3 regions of the Arthrobacter sp. STN4 genome follow, and region 3 is predicted to be linked to each of the others. Evidence: predicted binding sites of a transcription regulator. Region 3 holds the regulator's gene; each other region holds the start of a gene.

Region 1 (5,956 bases), on a different contig from region 3:
ATGATCCGGTCCCCGGGGGCGGCAGCGGCAGCCCACGGTCCGGCCAGGCCGCTGTCGCCGTGAATGACAAAGTCGATCGCGAGCTCCTGTGCGGCCAGGTCCAGCCAGCGCACGGTGTACGTGCGGGTGGCCGGCCACTGTTCCCGCGGCATGGTCTCGCGCAGCGCAAACACATCCACGGGCTCGGCATAGTCCACGCCGGGCTGCAGGAAGTGGATTTTCACGTACATGTCGGTGGCGTCCTTGGCTTCAAAGGCGGCCAGGCCGGGCCCGCCGGCCACGACGCGCACCATGTGCGGGCTCAGCTGTTCCGTGCGCACCACGTCCAGCACGAACTGGGGCCGGCGCTTCACGGCCGGGGCAACCACCGTTTCCTTGCCGGTGTCAGCGGAATTCACAAATCGCTCCTGGGAAAAGGGGGCGTCGGCAGGACCGCCCATGAAGTCGGGTTGTCCTCACGCTATCAGGGGCTGCCGGCCGCTGCCTGCAGGTGGTCAGGCGGGCAGCCGCCAGTCGACCGGCCCGCTGCCCTGCAGCTCCAGCGACGCGTTGATGCGGCTGAACGGGCGCGAGCCGAAAAACCCGCGCGACGCCGACAGCGGGCTGGGGTGGGCCGATTCAATGATGGCGGTGCCCGCCAGCAGCGGCGCCAGCTTTTGTGCGTCGCGTCCCCACAGCACGCTTACCAAGGGCTGTTTCCGCGCAGCGAGTGCCTTGATGACGGCCTCCGTGACGCCTTCCCAGCCACGACGCCGGTGCGAGCCTGCCGCGCCCGGCGCCACCGTGAGCACGCGGTTGAGCAGGAGGACGCCCTGGCCGGCCCAGGCGCTGAGGTCGCCGTGCGCTGCCGGGGCGATGCCGAGGTCGGCCTGCAGTTCCCTGTAGATGTTGTTCAGGCTGCGGGGGAGGGGCCGGGTGGCCCGGTCCACGGCGAAGGCCAGGCCCACCGAATGCCCGGGCGTCGGGTAAGGGTCCTGGCCCACCACCAGGACCTTGACGCCGGACAGGGGCGCGGCCAAGGCGCGCAGCACCCGGGCAGGGGGAGGCAGGAAGGAGGTCCCGGCGTCGTACTCCCGGCGCAGCATGCGCCCCAGGTCCCGAAGGGCATGTTCCTGGCCGGCCAGGGCCGCAGCCCAGTCAGGTGACAGCAGCGCGAGCGGGTCCGTGCCCAACGTGTCGAGTGCCTGCAGCTGCGCGGCGTCCCAGGCGGCCGGGGAGGGGAGGTCAAAAAGACCGGGGGTGGAGTCCATGGTTCCATTCTCGCCGCATCCGCGGAATGACACGGCTGTCATTCGCCTTTATCATGGAAGAGTGGCGCGCCGGCAGGGCGCCGCAGCAAAAACCGGGCCGGCAAAAACCGGGCCGGGATGTGGAACTGAAGGAGTGTGCAGTGGTGCCAGCAGCCGAACCGTCGCAGCATGTGCCCGCCGCAGGGCACGGTGACGCGGCAGGGCTGGGCGAGCGGGATGCCCGGATGCTGGCCCTGGAACGGCAGTGGTGGAAGTATGCGGGGGCCAAGGAACAGGCCATCCGCGACATGTTCGACCTGTCCGCCACCCATTACTACCAAATCCTCAATGCGTTGATCGACACCGAAGCCGCCTTGGAGCATGACCCCATGTTGGTCAAGCGGTTGCGTAGACTACGTACATCGCGCCAAAAGGCCCGGACCGCACGCCGGCTCGGAAACTGACGCACGCTTCCACTGCCTCACCCCCAAGGACAGCACTGCACCATGACAAATTACCCGCGGGACGAATTTGACCGTGTTCCGGAGAACTCAGCGCGCCACGGCGTCCACCGTGCCTCACTGGAGGTCGCCTCGCGCAGCCTGGTGCCGCTGATGATCTTCGGTGTTGCGGCGCTGTGTGTGGGCCTGCTGGCGTTCCTGATCGTGCCCAAGTTCAGCGGCCACGAGATGGCCGCGATCCCGCCGGCCAGCCAGTCCGCCACCGCCCCGGCCACGCCGCACAGCAAGCAGCCGGCCACCACCAAGGCCCCCAGCGCTGCCCCGAGCACCGCTCCGGCCCCGACGCCGTCGGCCGCACCGGCTGCCACGGTGGACAAGTCCACCGCCGTCGTGGTCTTCAACGCCACCGGCATCGGCGGACTGGCGGCCCGGTACAGCGGACAGCTTGCCGCGAACGGCTGGACCGTTGCACAGACCGGCAACTGGTCCGGCTCCCCGCAGGGCATTTCCTCCATCATCTACAACGGCGCGGCACAAAAGGCCAATGCCGAGGCCCTTGGCAGGCTGCTGAACATCTCCACGCTGCTGGACTCCGCCGAGATGGGTGTTCCGCTGACGATCATCCTCGGCCCGGGCGCGTAGGGGCACCACCCACGCGCCGGTGCCTCCTGCGCCCCGATTGCCGGCGTCAGTCCTTGAGCGGAATGCCCCTCGCGTCCGTGCGGAAACCATCGTTGCCGACCAGGATCAGGATCCCCTCGACCAGGCCCCAAATGGCGATGGCCCAGGCGAGGGCGCCGAAGCTGATCACGGAAATGAGCAGTTGGATCAAGGCCTTCTTGGTATAGCCGAGGTAGAAGTTGTGGATGCCGAGGGAGCCCAGCAGTATCCCCAGGATGCCGGCTGCAACCTTCGACTTTTGCCCTCCCTGGGGCAGGCCGTAGCCGGGCTGCTGGAACTGCTGTTGCGGCTGCTGGTAGACCGGCGGTTGCTGGTATGGCTGTTGCGGCTGCTGGTAGACCGGCGGCTGTTGGTATGGCTGAGGCGGCTGGCCGAAATAGGCTGGCGGCCCCTGGTCGGCGGGTTGCTGGTGCGGCGGCTGTCCATGGCTGGGCGGGGCAGGCTGGTCATAGCCGGCCGGGACGCCGGGCTGCCGGGCCGGATCGGCGGGGTTTGGGTTCTCGGTCATGGGGGCTCCTTGGTGTCGCGGACGTTGGCAGTTCCAGCGCCCCTGCGGCCGGTGCACGTGCCCCAGGTGCTGTGCTGACGACTTTCTGTGATTAACGCTAGCCGCTTATGCGAAACAGTGAAAGCAGTCAGCGCCCGGCCATGCACCCGGCCAGGCGCCCCTGCGTTCGCCCGCAGCACACATGACGGCCGCGCGCTTGCACTCTTAGGTGTCGAGTGCTAATTATTGACTTAGCACTCTGAGGTGGTGACTGCTAGATCCTAGCCAGCCGTCCGCCATCGGAGGTCAATACCTTTCCTCCAGTGGTGAGGATTCCGGGGCAGGCGTGAAAGAGATCGCCGGCTTTGGGTCCGTCCGTCGCGGGCACCACTTGGGGAGCAGAGTCCATAATGACTGTCCCGAAAGGACTGAAGCCTACATGGCCAAGATCATTGCATTCGATGAAGAGGCACGCCGCGGCCTTGAGCGCGGATTGAACATCCTCGCCGACGCCGTCAAGGTCACCTTGGGCCCGCGCGGCCGCAACGTCGTCCTGGAAAAGAAGTGGGGCGCCCCCACGATCACCAACGATGGTGTTTCCATCGCCAAGGAGATCGAGCTGGACGATCCTTACGAGAAGATCGGCGCCGAGCTGGTCAAGGAAGTCGCCAAGAAGACCGACGACATCGCCGGTGACGGCACCACCACGGCCACCGTGCTGGCCCAGGCCCTGGTCAAGGAAGGCCTGCGCAACGTCGCCGCCGGAGCAGACCCGCTCTCGCTCAAGCGCGGCATCGAGAAGGCCGTCGCCGGCGTCATCGACCAGCTGCTCGTCTCCGCCAAGGAAATCGAGACCAAGGAAGAGATCGCGGCCACGGCCTCCATCTCCGCCGGCGACACCGAGATCGGTGCCCTCATCGCCGAGGCCCTGGACAAGGTTGGCAAGGAAGGTGTCATTACGGTCGAGGAGTCCAACACCTTCGGCCTGGAGCTGGAACTGACCGAAGGCATGCGCTTCGACAAGGGCTACATCTCCGCCTACTTCGTCACCGACACCGAGCGCCAGGAAACGGTCCTTGAGGACCCATACATCCTGATCGTCAACTCCAAGATCTCCAACGTCAAGGACCTCGTTGCCGTCCTCGAGAAGGTCATGGCGTCCAACAAGCCGCTGCTGATCATCGCCGAAGACGTTGAGGGCGAGGCCCTGGCCACGCTGATCGTCAACAAGATCCGCGGCCTGTTCAAGTCCGTCGCCGTCAAGGCACCGGGCTTCGGCGACCGCCGCAAGGCCCAGCTGGCAGACATCGCCATCCTCACCGGTGGCCAGGTCATCGCCGAGGAAGTCGGCCTGAAGCTGGAAAACACCACGCTGGACCTGCTCGGCAAGGCCCGCAAGGTTGTTGTCACCAAGGACGAGACCACCATCGTTGAAGGTGCCGGCGACGCCGACGCCATCGCCGGCCGCGTGGCCCAGATCCGCGCCGAGATCGAGAACTCCGATTCCGACTACGACCGCGAGAAGCTGCAGGAACGCCTGGCCAAGCTGGCCGGTGGCGTTGCAGTCATCAAGGCCGGTGCCGCCACCGAGGTTGAACTCAAGGAACGCAAGCACCGCATTGAGGACGCAGTCCGCAATGCCAAGGCTGCCGTGGAAGAGGGCATCGTCCCCGGCGGTGGCGTGGCCCTGATCCAGGCCGGCGTCAAGGCGTTCGACGCCCTGGACCTGACCGGCGACGAGGCCACCGGCGCCAACATCGTCAAGGTTGCCATCGACGCACCGCTGAAGCAGATCGCCTTCAACGCCGGCTTTGAGCCCGGCGTGGTGGTTGACAAGGTCCGCGGCCTGCCCGTGGGCCACGGCCTCAACGCCGCCACCGGCGTGTATGAGGACCTGCTGGCTGCCGGCGTCAACGACCCGGTCAAGGTGACCCGTTCGGCACTGCAGAACGCGGCCTCCATTGCAGGGCTGTTCCTGACCACCGAAGCCGTTGTGGCCGACAAGCCCGAAAAGGCTGCACCGGCCGGCGGCGGCGACGACATGGGCGGCATGGGCGGCATGGGCGGTTTCTAAACCCCTGCTTCCCCAATGGGCGTCCCCTCCCACGGTGGAGGGGGCGCCCATTGGCGTTTAAGTGTCGGATTCATCTGAAAGTATTGGGCCATGACAATTGTTGCGGCAGCCGATGGTTCGGCTTTGGGAAATCCCGGCCCCGCCGGATGGGCCTGGTATGTGGACGAGAACTGCTGGCGGGCCGGCGGCTGGCCACACGGGACAAACAACATGGGAGAGCTCATGGCCGTCCTTGACCTGTTCAAGTCCACGGCGCACCTCCCGCAGGAACCACTGCACATCCTGTGCGACAGCCAATACGTCATCAACTGCATCACCAAGTGGATGCCCGGCTGGAAACGCAAGGGATGGCGCAAGGCCGATGGCAAGCCCGTGCTGAACGTGGACCTGCTGAAGGAGATCGACGCCGCCATCGTCGGACGCAAGTACAAGTTCGAGTGGGTCAAGGGCCACGCCGGCCACGACCTCAACGAAGCCGCGGACGACCGGGCCCGCGACGCCGCCACAGCCTACCAGGCCAAGCGCGAGCCCAGGCAGGGCCCCGGCTTCCCCGGCGCCGCACCGGCCGGAGCACAGGCTCAGGAGCCCGTCCCGGACCCTGCACTGGCCCGTGCCCCAATAACGGTTCCCGCCCCGGCAACGGCCCCGGCACAGCCCGAGCTGTTTTCCATGCTCGATGACGAACCGGACCCCGCCTTCGCGCCCCACCCTGCCGCCGCACTGGAAACCGTGGTGGAACTGGAGCGGGAACTAATGGACCCGGCGGTCCGCTCCGACCCCCTACGTGCCGGAGAACTCCTGCATCCGGATTTCGAGGAGATCGGTTCGTCCGGGCGCCGGTGGTCGCGCCAGGAAATCCTGGCCATGTTCAGCGACGGGGAAGCTGCGGAGGCAGGCCTTGAGGTCCTGACCCTCAACCGGCTCGACGCGGCCACGGCCCTGCTGACCTACCGCAGCACCGGCCCGAGGGGGAACTCGCTGCGCAGTTCCATCTGGCAGCACGAGAACGGCCGCTGGCAGGTGC
Region 2 (5,956 bases), on a different contig from region 3:
CGTCCTGCGCTGCCGGGTCGAAGGCCGTGCCGCTGGTCAGCTCTGCGCTGCCGTGCGGGCCGATGACCAGGGCGGCGCGGCGCACGCCCGGGCGGGCCAACGCGTTGAAGTACAGGCCGGCCTCCACCACGTCGCCGTTGACCGAGACCCACTGGGCTTCCGCCGTGGCGGGCACGGCGTCGTGGGGAATGCCCGGCCCCATCTTCACGCCCACGGCCTTGCCCGAATCGGCCAGCCGTTCCACAAAGGACAGCGGCGGGGAGAAGGCCTCCGGATCGAACAGGCGCGTGGTGCCGGAGGTGCTGGTGGTGCGTCGGGCCGGGTCCAGCCAGACGCCGTCGATCCCGTCCAGCCCAAAGTCCTCCGCCTTGGCACACACCACGGTGGCGTGCGGAAACGGCATGAGGTTCACGGTGGCGCAGGCGGCGGTGAGCTCGTCCATTTCCACGGCCGTGACAGCGAGGTCCAGGCTGGCCATGGCCAGCGAGTCGGCCCCGATGCCGCAGCCGAGGTCGGCCACGGTGGTGATCCCCGCCGTCGTAAACCGCTGCGCGTGGAGTGCGGCAATGCCCAGCCGGGTGGCCTGTTCCAGGCCTGTCTGGGTGAAGAGCATTTGGCGGGCAAATTCCCCGAACTTGGGCTCGGCCTTCGCCCGCAGGCGGGACTGCGTGAGCGCTGCGGCGACGAGTCCCGGGGAGTGTCCGGCCTTCCTCAGCGACTCGTTGAGCGTGAGCGCATCGGCGTCGGAATACGGGCCAAGGGAGGACAGCAGTTCCCAGCCGTCGGCGGTCAGGAGCGGTGAAATTGCGTCGGTGGCCATGGGTAGATCGTATCCGCCGGGGCCGGGGTGGTGGTCACCGCCGGCCATGGGGCACGGACAAGTGCGGCCATGAGGGGTGCCCAGACACCGTCGCGGAAACATGATCCTGGGCGTTGCATGGCGTCCACTTGTAAATGGAGGAATCCGCTGCCGGAAAGCCGGCGGAGCACCAACGTGGACCAGGCGCCGAACCAGTCCCGCCTGCCGTTTACTGCCGGCAGTCCCTGCGGACCCGGCGGCACGCCAGCCGCACCCTGCGCCTGCCGGCGCGCCCGCCCGGGGTGCGCCCACAGCGAAACCCGGCCTGCCGGCGTCGTACTTTTACACGGTTTGCTGGCACTCGCCTTGACCGAGTGCTAACTCATTCAATAGAGTCAGGGTTAGCACTCTCACCCTGAGGGTGCCAGCACCTTGGACTCTTGGCCTGGGGATCATCACCGGCACCGCGACGACGGTTGGTATCCCGCCTGGGCCAGGCGTCCTTGAGCCATCCAAAGAATTTACTCATGTGAAGGAGAGGTCCGAGTGTCGGTCTCTATTAAGCCTCTTGAGGATCGTATTGTTGTCCGCCAGCTCGAAGCAGAGCTGACCACCGCTTCCGGCCTGGTCATCCCGGACACCGCCAAGGAAAAGCCCCAGGAGGGCGAAGTTGTGGCAGTGGGCCCCGGCCGCGTTGACGACAACGGCAACCGCGTTCCGATCGATGTTGCCGTCGGCGACGTCGTCATCTACTCCAAGTACGGTGGAACCGAAGTAAAGACCGGCGGCGAAGAGCTGCTGGTGCTTTCGTCCCGCGACGTGCTGGCCATCGTCGTCAAGTAACCACTTTGTGAAAGCCCCGCACCCGGGACCCCCGGGGATCGAGCCTGTCTGGATCCATTGGGTCTGGGTGCGGGGCATTTGCGTGAAAGGACAAACACATGGCTAAGCAGCTTGAATTCAACGACAGCGCACGCAAGGCGCTGGAGGCCGGCATCGACAAGCTGGCCGACACCGTCAAGGTCACGCTCGGCCCGCGCGGCCGCAACGTGGTGCTCGACAAAAAATGGGGCGCCCCCACCATCACCAACGACGGCGTCACGATCGCCCGCGAGGTGGAGCTGGAAGACCCCTACGAGAACCTTGGCGCACAGCTGGCCAAGGAAGTTGCCACGAAGACCAACGATGTTGCCGGCGACGGCACCACCACGGCCACCGTCCTGGCACAGGCCCTCGTCAAGGAAGGCCTGCGCAACGTAGCCGCGGGCGCGGCCCCGGGCGAGCTCAAGCGCGGCATCCAGGTTTCGGTTGAAGCCATTGCCAAGCGCCTGCTGGAAAACGCACGCCCGGTCGAGGGCGGACAGGTGGCAGAGGTTGCCGCCATCTCCGCGCAGAGCCAGGAAATCGGCGACCTGCTCGCCGAGGCCTTCAACAAGGTTGGCAAGGATGGTGTCATCACCATCGAGGAGTCCTCCACGACCTCCACCGAACTGGTCCTCACCGAGGGCATGCAGTTCGACAAGGGCTACCTGTCCCCGTACTTCGTCACCGACGCGGAACGCCAGGAAGCGGTCATGGAAGATGCGCTGATCCTCATCAACCAGGGCAAGATCTCCAACCTGCAGGAATTCCTGCCGCTGCTGGAGAAGGCGCTGGCTGCCGGCAAGCCGCTGTTCATCATTGCCGAGGACGTGGACGGCGAGGCCCTGTCCACGCTGATCGTCAACCGTCTGCGCGGCACGCTGAACGTGGTGGCCGTCAAGGCGCCCGGCTTCGGAGACCGCCGCAAGGCCATGCTGCAGGACATCGCGATCCTCACCGGCGCCCAGGTTGTCTCCCCGGAGATCGGCCTGTCCCTGGACCAGGTTGGCCTGGAAGTGCTGGGCACCGCCCGCCGCATCACGGTCACCAAGGACAACACCACCATCGTTGACGGTGCCGGCACGTCCCAGGACGTCGCCGACCGCGTGGCCCAGCTGCACGCCGAGCTCAAGCGCACCGACTCCGACTGGGACAAGGAAAAGCTCCAGGAACGGCTGGCCAAGCTGGCCGGCGGCATCGGCGTGATCAAGGTTGGCGCTGCCACCGAGGTCGAGCTGAAGGAAAAGAAGCACCGCATTGAGGACGCCGTGTCCGCAACGCGTGCGGCCCTGGAAGAAGGCATTGTTGCCGGTGGCGGTTCCGCCCTGGTGCAGGCCGCCAAGGCCCTTGACGATGACGCTGCGGTTGCCGCCCTGACCGGCGACGCCGCGACGGCCATCGAGCTGGTCCGCAAGGCTGTTGCCCAGCCACTGCGCTGGATTGCCCAGAATGCCGGCCACGACGGCTACGTTGTGGTGCACAAGGTGGGCGAGCTGGAGGACGGCTCCGGCTTCAACGCGGCCACCGGCGAGTACGAGAACCTGATCGGCGCCGGTGTCATTGACCCGGTCAAGGTCACGCGCTCGGCACTGCGCAACGCCGCCTCCATCGCGGCCCTGGTGCTCACCACCGAGGTGCTCGTGACGGACAAGCCGGCCGAGGACGAGGAAGCCGGCCACAGCCACTGACCCGGGCCTGACGGCATCTGACACCGTTCCCCGTTTTTGCGCCCGTTCCACCGGGCGCGGAAACGGGGGACGGTGTCATTTTTTGTTTCCGGGGCCGGACCGCGCCGGGGTCCCCCACCCTGCCGGGACAGGGCAGTCCGGGTGTGCCCCAGTCCACTGCATCGGCGGGGAATAGGGCCGTGGACTGTTTCGTTTTACACTGTAAACAACGCACAGACCAGCCCCGTAATCACGGGCTGGCCATCGGATGCACACCCCACCGGTTCTACCCCCGCCAAGGAGCCTTCGTGTCCCAGCCTGAAATTCATGATCCCTTCGCCTTTGTTGGCCTGACGTACGACGACGTCCTCCTCCTTCCCGGCCACACGAACGTCATCCCGTCCGAGGCAGACACGGGCTCGCGCGTTTCCAAGCGGATCACCGTGGCAACACCGTTGCTCTCGGCGGCCATGGACACCGTGACGGAGTCCCGCATGGCAATCGCCATGGCCCGGCAGGGGGGTCTGGGCGTGGTCCACCGCAACCTTTCGATTCAGCGCCAGGCCGAGGAAGTGGACCTGGTCAAGCGTAGCGAGTCCGGCATGATCACCAACCCCGTCACGGTGGGTCCGGACGCCACCCTGGAGGAACTCGACGAGCTGTGCGCCCGCTTCCGCGTCTCCGGCCTGCCCGTGGTCGACCGCGACGGCCGCCTCGTGGGCATCGTCACCAACCGCGACACCGTGTTCATCCCGGACAGCGAGTACCCGAGCCGCCGCGTCCGTGAAGTCATGACGCCGATGCCGCTGGTGACTGGCCGCGTGGGCATCAGCCGCGAGGACGCGTCCAAGCTGCTGGGCCAGAACAAGATTGAAAAGCTGCCCCTGGTGGACGATTCCGGCTTCCTGCGCGGGCTGATCACCGTGAAGGACTTTGCCAAGGCCGAGCAGTACCCGATGGCCACGAAGGACGACGGCGGGCGCCTGCGCGTCGGCGCTGCCATCGGCTTCTTCGGTGACGGCTTTGAACGCGCCATGACGATGGTCGACGCGGGCGTGGACGCCCTGTTCGTGGACACGGCCAACGGCCACAGCCAGGGCGTGCTGGAAATGATCGCCAAGCTCAAGGCCGACCCCGCCGCCGCCCACGTGGAAATCATCGGCGGCCAGGCCGCCACCCGCGAAGGTGCCCAGGCGTTGATTGACGCCGGCGCCGACGGCATCAAGGTCGGCGTCGGGCCCGGTTCCATCTGCACCACCCGCGTTGTGGCAGGCGTGGGCGTCCCGCAGATCACCGCCATCTACGAATCCGCCAAGGCTGCTATTCCCGCGGGCGTTCCGCTGATCGCCGACGGCGGGCTGCAGTACTCCGGCGACATCGGCAAGGCGCTGGTGGCCGGCGCGGACACCGTCATGCTCGGCTCGCTGCTGGCCGGCACCGCCGAATCCCCGGGCGAGCTGGTTTTTGTCAACGGCAAGCAGTACAAGACGTACCGTGGCATGGGGTCGCTGGGCGCCATGCAGTCCCGCGGGAAGAACACATCCTACTCCAAGGACCGCTACTTCCAGGCGGACGTTTCGGGTGACGACAAGCTCATCCCCGAGGGCATCGAGGGCCGCGTGGCCTACCGCGGGCCGCTGTCCTCCGTGGCCTACCAGCTGGTGGGCGGGCTGCGCCAGACCATGTTCTACGTCGGTGCACCCACCATCCCCGAGCTGAAGGCGCGCGGCAAGTTTGTCCGCATCACCGCGGCCGGCCTGAAGGAATCCCACCCCCACGACATCCAGATGACCGTCGAGGCCCCGAACTACCTCACCAAGTAGCGCCAGTCCCGGACGGGACCTGCCGCTTTGGGCTTACAGTTGTTGCCCCAAAACCCAAGGGTTTTGGGGCAACAACTGCCTCCTCGACTGGACGGACAGGCTCAGCCGCCGAGGGCGGCCTCAAACCGCTGCAGGGCAGCGTCGGAGGCAACGGTTTCTTCGGTGAATTCGGATTCGCCGCCGGAACGCAGGGTCCAGTCGCCGGATTCGGCTGCGGCCAGCTGGGCGATGACCGCGTCCTGGCCGATGCGGACACGCTTGACGACGGCCGTGGCGGGCAGGCCTTCGGCCGCGCCGGCCAGGTATTCGCGGCACAGGTGAAGGCCAAGGGCCAGCATGGCGGGGCCGGATTCGATGGGCTGGATCTCGTGCACGCCGAACGGGCTCAGGGTCAGCAATACGGCACCCACGTTCGAACCGGCCGTAAACAGCACATGCTCGGTGGTGGGTGTCGTGAGGGCGATTTCCAGCCATTCCTGGGCCTGTGACAACACGGTTCCGACGACGGCGCACCGTTCGACGGGGACGATGCGTTCGCCCTGCGCCTCGGCCAGCCCGCGAACCAAAAGGGTGGTCAGCCCGGCATTTTGGAGCAGTTCATTGCCGGCGTGCTGGTCCAGCCGGAACAGTTCCATGGTGGTGGCCGCTGATTCCGTGGGCGTCATGGACAGCAGGGCGAGCAGTTCGTGGTCGGTCATGCGCAGTTCGGATTCGCTCATGCGCCTAAGCCTATCGGCCGAGGGGCCCGGCCGAGCGGAGCGCGGGCGGGGAGGCCGAAAGGCGCCATCAGTCACGGTGCGGGGCTG
Region 3 (5,956 bases):
GGAGCGGGTGCCGCAGGCGGTCGCGTGGGCGCGCGAGGCCGGGCTGAACGTCAGCCTCGACCTGATCTACGGCACACCGGGGGAGTCGCTGGCCGACTGGGAAACCTCGGTGCGCACCGCGCTGGGCTACGGGCCGGACCACATCTCCGCCTACTCGCTCATCGTCGAGGAAGGCACCAAGCTCGCCGCCCAGATCCGCCGCGGCCAGGTGCCCGGCATTGACGACGACGACCACGCCTTGAAGTACGAGCTCGCCGACGCCCTGTTCGGGGAAGCCGGCCTGTCCTGGTACGAGGTCAGCAACTGGTCCCGCACGCCGGAGGACGCCTGCCGGCACAACCTGGCGTACTGGCGCGGGGACGACTGGTGGGGCGTCGGCCCGGGCGCGCACTCGCACATGGGCGGCGTGCGCTGGTGGAACGTCAAGCACCCCACCGCCTACGCCAACCGCCTTGAGGCGGGCCAGTCCCCGGCGGCCGGGCGGGAAACCCTGGACGCGGACACCCGGGAACTGGAGCGAATCATGCTGACCTCCCGGCTGTCCGACGGGCTGGCGATTGACACGCTCAACCCGTCCGGCCGGCACGCCGTGGCCGGCCTCATCGCCGGCGGCCTGATCGATCCGGTCAAGGCCTTCCACGGCACCCTGGTGCTGACCCTGAAGGGCCGCCTCCTCGGCGACGCCGTCACCCGGGCCCTCCTGGACTGACCCCCGGAAACGGGCGGCGGGGCCGGCGGAGAGCTAGTGGATGCGGCGCAGGTTCCAGGGGTAGCGGTAGGGGTTGCCACGGCTGACCTGGATGGCGGCGATGACGGAGCAGACGGTCAGGAACACCCAGACGATGAGGGCGAGCATCGAGAAGACGGTCCCCACGGAGGGGCTGAAGATCCCCACCACCAGGGCGATGATGTTCAGCGCCAGCGCCAGGATGGTGGGCGGCAGCGTGAAGTTCAGTGCCTCCAGGGATTCCTGCTCCGTGAACGGGCCGCGGCCGGCCATGAACTTGTAGATGAGGGCGGACGGGATGCAGCCCAGGACGCCGCCGCAATGGGCCAGGAACGCCCACTGCTTGTCCTCTGCGGGCGTGAGTGGGGGTTTCGCCGGATTCGTCATGGGGTTCGACGGATTGCTCACGTGTAACTTGCCTCTCAACAATGTGGTCGCCGCCTGGCCGATGCTGCGCAGGTCGTCCTACTAGGATACGGGTGCTGTGAGGAAGTCGATGACTTCCTCCACGCGTCCCAGCAGTGAAGGCTCGAGGTCGGAATAGCTGTTGACGCGTGAGAGCAGCCGCTGCCAGCCCAGCCCGATGTCCTCGGCGGTGCTGTGGGGCCAGCCGAAGGCCTGCAGGATGCCCAGCTTCCACTCCACGGTGCGCGGAATCACGGGCCAGGCCGGGATGCCCAGCGTGGCGGGCTTGATGGCCTGCCACACATCCACGTACGGATGCCCCACCACCAGGACGTTCTTTTTCGCTGCCGGCGATTTCATGAGATCCGCCACAATGCGCGATTCCTTGGAGTGCGGCACCAGGTGGTCCACCAGCACGCCCAGCCGGCGGTCCGGCCCGGGACCGAACGCCTTGACGGCCGCCGTGAGGTCGTCAACGCCGCGGAGGGGTTCGACGACGATCCCCTCCACCCGCAGGTCGTCGCCCCACACCTTTTCCACCAGTTCGGCGTCGTGCTTGCCTTCCACCCAGATGCGGCTGGCCTTGGCGACCTGCGCCCGCAGCCCTTCCACCCTGACCGATCCGGAGGCGGTCCTGGTGGCCTTTTGGGGCGCCGCGGCGGCCACGGGGGCCACTATCTCAACGGGTTCGCCGTCAACGAGGAAGCCGAATCCCAGGGGAAAGGCCCGGACCTTCTCGCGCCGGTCGGCCAGTTCCATGATGTGCATGCCGCCGGACTTTTCGATCCGGACCACGGCGCCGACCCATCCGCTCTGGACGTCCTCGACCACGAGTCCGCGGGCGGCAGGGACCTGGCGGAGGGTGCGTGCCTTCGGTGCGCTGATGTCCTGGTAGCCCCAGTTGTTGGCCTGCACTGTACGGTTGCCCCTTGCCTGTTCGGGCCCGGCCTGCACGGCCGTGGCGGAAAATTCCATGCTAGCGCCCCTTCCGGTGCCGCGTGCGGGGACCTGCCGGGCGGCGTGCCGAAAACCCGTGCCGGGAAAGTATTAGACTTGGCACTTGAATAGGTAGAGTGCTAATCAAGGAGGTGCAAGGCATGAGTGAACCACGGAAGCTGGAAGTCCTCCGGGCCATCGTCGAAGACTATGTCCATTCCCGCGAACCGGTCGGCTCCAAGGCGCTTGTGGAACGGCACCGCCTGGGCGTCTCGAGCGCCACCATCCGCAATGACATGGCGGCGTTGGAGGAGGAGGGGCTGATCACTGCGCCCCACACCAGCTCGGGGCGCATTCCCACAGACAAGGGCTACCGGCTCTTCGTGGACCAGATCTCCTCCGTCAAGCCGCTCTCGGCCGCGGAACGGCGCGCCATTGCGATCCTGCTGGACGGGTCGACCGACCTGGACGACGTGCTTGAGCGCACGGTGCGTGCGCTGGCGCAACTGACGAACCAGGTTGCCGTGGTGCAGTATCCGCGCTCGGCCAAGGCCACTGTGCGGCACATCGAATTTGTGTCCCTGGGCCCCATGCAGGTGTTGGTGGTGCTCATCCTGGCCTCGGGCAAGGTGGAGCAGTCGGTGATCGACGTCGGCATCCCCCTGGACGACGTCCGGCTGGCTGCGCTGCGCCAGGAGTTCCTGTCCATCCTGCACGGCTGCACGGTCGCCAACCTGCCCGCAGCACTGGAACTGCTGCCCACAGCCCTTCCGGCGTCCGAGCAGGAGACGGCCCGCAAGCTGGCCCACGGCCTGGAGCAGCTCGCCCGGGCCGCGCGGGAGGACCGCATCGTGCTGGCCGGCACGGCCAACCTGGCCCGGTCCAACAATGACTTCCCGCTGAGCATTGGCCCGGTCCTGGATGCGCTGGAGGAGCAGGTGGTGCTGCTGCGCCTCCTGGAGCAGATGGCCCAGGACTCGCTGGGCATGGCCGTGAGCATCGGCCGCGAAAACCCGCACGACTCCCTGTCGGAGGCGTCGGTGGTGGCAACCGGCTACGGGCCCGATGCCAGCGCCAAACTGGGGGTGGTGGGCCCCACCCGGATGGATTACCCCAACACCATGTCCAGCGTCCGGGCCGTGGCCCGGTACCTGTCACGAATTTTGGCCGGCTGACCGGCCGGCACGGCAACCCTACGAACACGTTCCACTGGAGAGAGTAAGAATTTTGAGCAACCACTACGACGCATTGGGTGTCTCCCGCGACGCGACCGCGGAGGAAATCAAGAAGGCGTACCGCAAGCTCGCGCGGAAACTTCACCCGGACGTCAACGACGCCCCGGACGCCCAGGAGCGGTTCAAGGCCGTCACGCACGCCTACGAGATCCTTTCCGACCCGCAAAAACGCCGCGTCTACGACACCACCGGCAACGAAAACGGCAGCAGCGCCGGCGGCGGCAACTTCGACGGCCAGGGCTTCGCCTTCCAGGACATCTTCGAGACATTCTTTGGTGGGGGTGGCGGACAGGGCCGGGGCCCGGAACCGCGCATGCGCCGCGGCCAGGACGCCCTCATCACCGTCCGCATCGACCTGCGCGAAGCCGTTTTTGGCGTCAACAAGAAGCTTGAAATCGACACCGCCATCACCTGCCCCACATGTGAGGGCAGCTGCTGCCGTCCCGGCACGCACCCGGTCACCTGCGACGTCTGCCACGGCAGCGGCCAGATCCAGCGCCCCATGCGCTCCATCCTGGGCAACGTCATGACCCTGGCCACCTGCAACTCGTGCCAGGGCTACGGGACCCGCATCGAGGACCCCTGCAACGAGTGCATGGGCGAGGGCCGCATCCGCGACCGCCGCACCCTGACCATCAAGGTCCCGGCCGGCGTGAACACCGGCACCCGCATCCAGCTGGCCGCCCAGGGCGAGGCCGGCCCCGCGGGCGGACCGTCCGGGGACCTGTACGTGGAAATGAAGGTCAACAACGACCCCGCCTTCCTGCGTGAGGGCGACGACCTGCACGCCACCCTGAGCGTGCCCATGACGGCGGCCGCGCTCGGCACCGAACTGGCCCTGGAGACGTTCGACGGCGAGCAGCCCATCACCATCAAGCCCGGCACCCAGGCCGGTGAGGTCATCAACCTGCGCAGCCTTGGCGTGACGCACCTGCGCGGCTATGGCCGCGGCGACCTCAAGGTCCACGTCCACGTCGAAACCCCCACCAAGCCCGATGCCGCCCAGGAGGAACTGCTCAAGCAGCTCGCCGCCCTGCGCGGGGAAACCTTCAGCGAGGGGAAGCTGGTCAGCAGCGGCGGCATGTTTGCCAGGCTCCGCGACAAGCTCGGCAACCTCTAGGGTGCCGTGAGCAACCCCGTCTTTTACGCCACGCCCCAACAGCTGGCGCCCTTGAAACCCGGTGACGCCTTCCGCCTCGACGGGGCCGAGGGACGCCATGCGGCCACGGTTAAAAGGCTCACGCCGGGCGAACCCGTGGACGTGTGCGACGGCGGCGGGTTGCGCCTGGTGTGCACCGTCACCGCAGCGTCGGCCGGGGTCCTGGACGTCCGGGTCGACCAGGTGGCCGCCGAGGATGCGGCCGCCTTTGGGCTGGTGCTGGTCCAGGCCCTCGCCAAGGGCGACCGTGACGAACTGGCGATTGAAACAGCCACGGAGCTTGGCGTGGATACGGTGGTGCCGTGGCAGGCCGAGCGCTCCATCGTCCGCTGGAAGGCGGACAAGGCCGCCAAGGGCCGGGCGAAGTGGCAGGGGGCAGTGGCGGCCGCCGCCAAGCAGGCCCGCCGGGCCCGCATCCCCGGCGTCGGCGAACTCGTTGGCACCGCGGGCCTGGTGGACCTGATCCGGGGCGCCGGACTGGCCCTGGTCCTGCACGAGGACGCCGTGGACACCCTGCCCGCCGTGGTGCGCTCCTGGCGCGGTTCGCCCGCGGGGCAGGACACGGGTGCCAGCATCGTGATGGTGGTGGGGCCCGAAGGCGGGATGAGCTCCCGGGAGGTGGATGCCTTCCTGGCGGCAGGGGCGCGCACCGCCAGGTTGGGACGGCACGTGCTGCGCTCGTCCACGGCCGGGCCGGCCGCCGTCGTGCTTCTCAGCGAAGAACTGGGCCGCTGGTAGCGGCAGGCAGCCGCACCACCGGCTGCGGCAGGCTTATTTTGCTGCCGGGCTGGCGGTGGGCCCAGACAGCGTGACGACCTTGCTGTCCACGCCGACCTGCCCCCCGGGGACGCTCGGGTCGGCGATGAAAACCGAAACCTGGTAGGTGCCCAGCGGGGGCACCACGGTGAAGCTGAAGGCGCCGAGCTGGCCCGGCCCCTTGGGAATCCTGACCGTCCCGGACTGGTAGACGCCCCCGGCCTTGCCGCCGGTCACCGCGGACAGGCTCCAGGACAGCGAACCGCTGGGCGAAATGCCCTGCCCGTCCACCTTCAGCGGCAGCCCGTGGCTGGTGGCGCCGTTGCCGGGGTCAATGATCCACACCGGGGCCACCAGGGCGGGGTCGCGCGTTTGCGGCTTGTCGAGGACGACGTGGCCAAAGGCGTTGAAGCCGGTGTGCCCGTCTACCAATATGGACACCTGGACGGCGGCATCGGGGTTGATCAGCCCGGCCATGGCGGCGGAGGCGGTGGCGGTGTACACCAGCTGGGACACCGACCGCCTGGCAATGCCGGCGTCCACCGCCTGCCCAAAGGCGTCGGCAGAGACATCAACCGTAATGACATTCTTGGCCGAGATGGACGCGGCCAGGCGCGACGGCTTCTTCCAGACCGAAAAATAATCCGGGTCCTTCGGGGAACGGGTCATCATCGCCTGCAGGGCGGCGACGATCGGTTCATCGGTGGTGGGTGAGGGCAGGAATTCACGGTACAGGTA

The links. The regulator HrcA, encoded in region 3, represses chaperone genes, less so after heat shock. The targets are predictions, from matches to a motif close to TTNGCACTCGNNNNNNNCGAGTGCNAA.
Region 1: groL (chaperonin GroEL) is a predicted target of HrcA. The motif match lies at 3,110-3,136, and genes of this name have one in related genera.
Region 2: groES (co-chaperone GroES) is a predicted target of HrcA. The motif match lies at 1,154-1,180, and genes of this name have one in related genera.

Annotation. Positions count from the first base shown of each region.
Region 1 is NZ_JAKZGX010000036.1:3,213-9,168, reverse strand. Features, by position in the region: gene MMF96_RS17825 (siderophore-interacting protein) at 1-398, opposite strand, end outside; gene MMF96_RS17820 (uracil-DNA glycosylase) at 495-1,250, opposite strand; gene MMF96_RS17815 (DUF3263 domain-containing protein) at 1,394-1,693, shown strand; gene MMF96_RS17810 (LytR C-terminal domain-containing protein) at 1,736-2,332, shown strand; gene MMF96_RS17805 (TM2 domain-containing protein) at 2,379-2,879, opposite strand; gene groL (chaperonin GroEL) at 3,298-4,932, shown strand; gene MMF96_RS17795 (ribonuclease HI family protein) at 5,023-5,956, shown strand, end outside.
Region 2 is NZ_JAKZGX010000047.1:2,102-8,057, reverse strand. Features, by position in the region: gene MMF96_RS18810 (class I SAM-dependent methyltransferase) at 1-820, opposite strand, end outside; gene groES (co-chaperone GroES) at 1,346-1,642, shown strand; gene groL (chaperonin GroEL) at 1,741-3,348, shown strand; gene guaB (IMP dehydrogenase) at 3,636-5,150, shown strand; gene MMF96_RS18790 (hypothetical protein) at 5,252-5,869, opposite strand; gene MMF96_RS18785 (hypothetical protein) at 5,941-5,956, opposite strand, start outside.
Region 3 is NZ_JAKZGX010000011.1:75,899-81,854, forward strand. Features, by position in the region: gene hemW (radical SAM family heme chaperone HemW) at 1-709, shown strand, start outside; gene MMF96_RS10175 (DUF4870 domain-containing protein) at 743-1,135, opposite strand; gene MMF96_RS10180 (DUF3097 domain-containing protein) at 1,196-2,047, opposite strand; gene hrcA (heat-inducible transcriptional repressor HrcA) at 2,230-3,243, shown strand; gene dnaJ (molecular chaperone DnaJ) at 3,296-4,423, shown strand; gene MMF96_RS10195 (16S rRNA (uracil(1498)-N(3))-methyltransferase) at 4,430-5,200, shown strand; gene MMF96_RS10200 (GerMN domain-containing protein) at 5,234-5,956, opposite strand, start outside.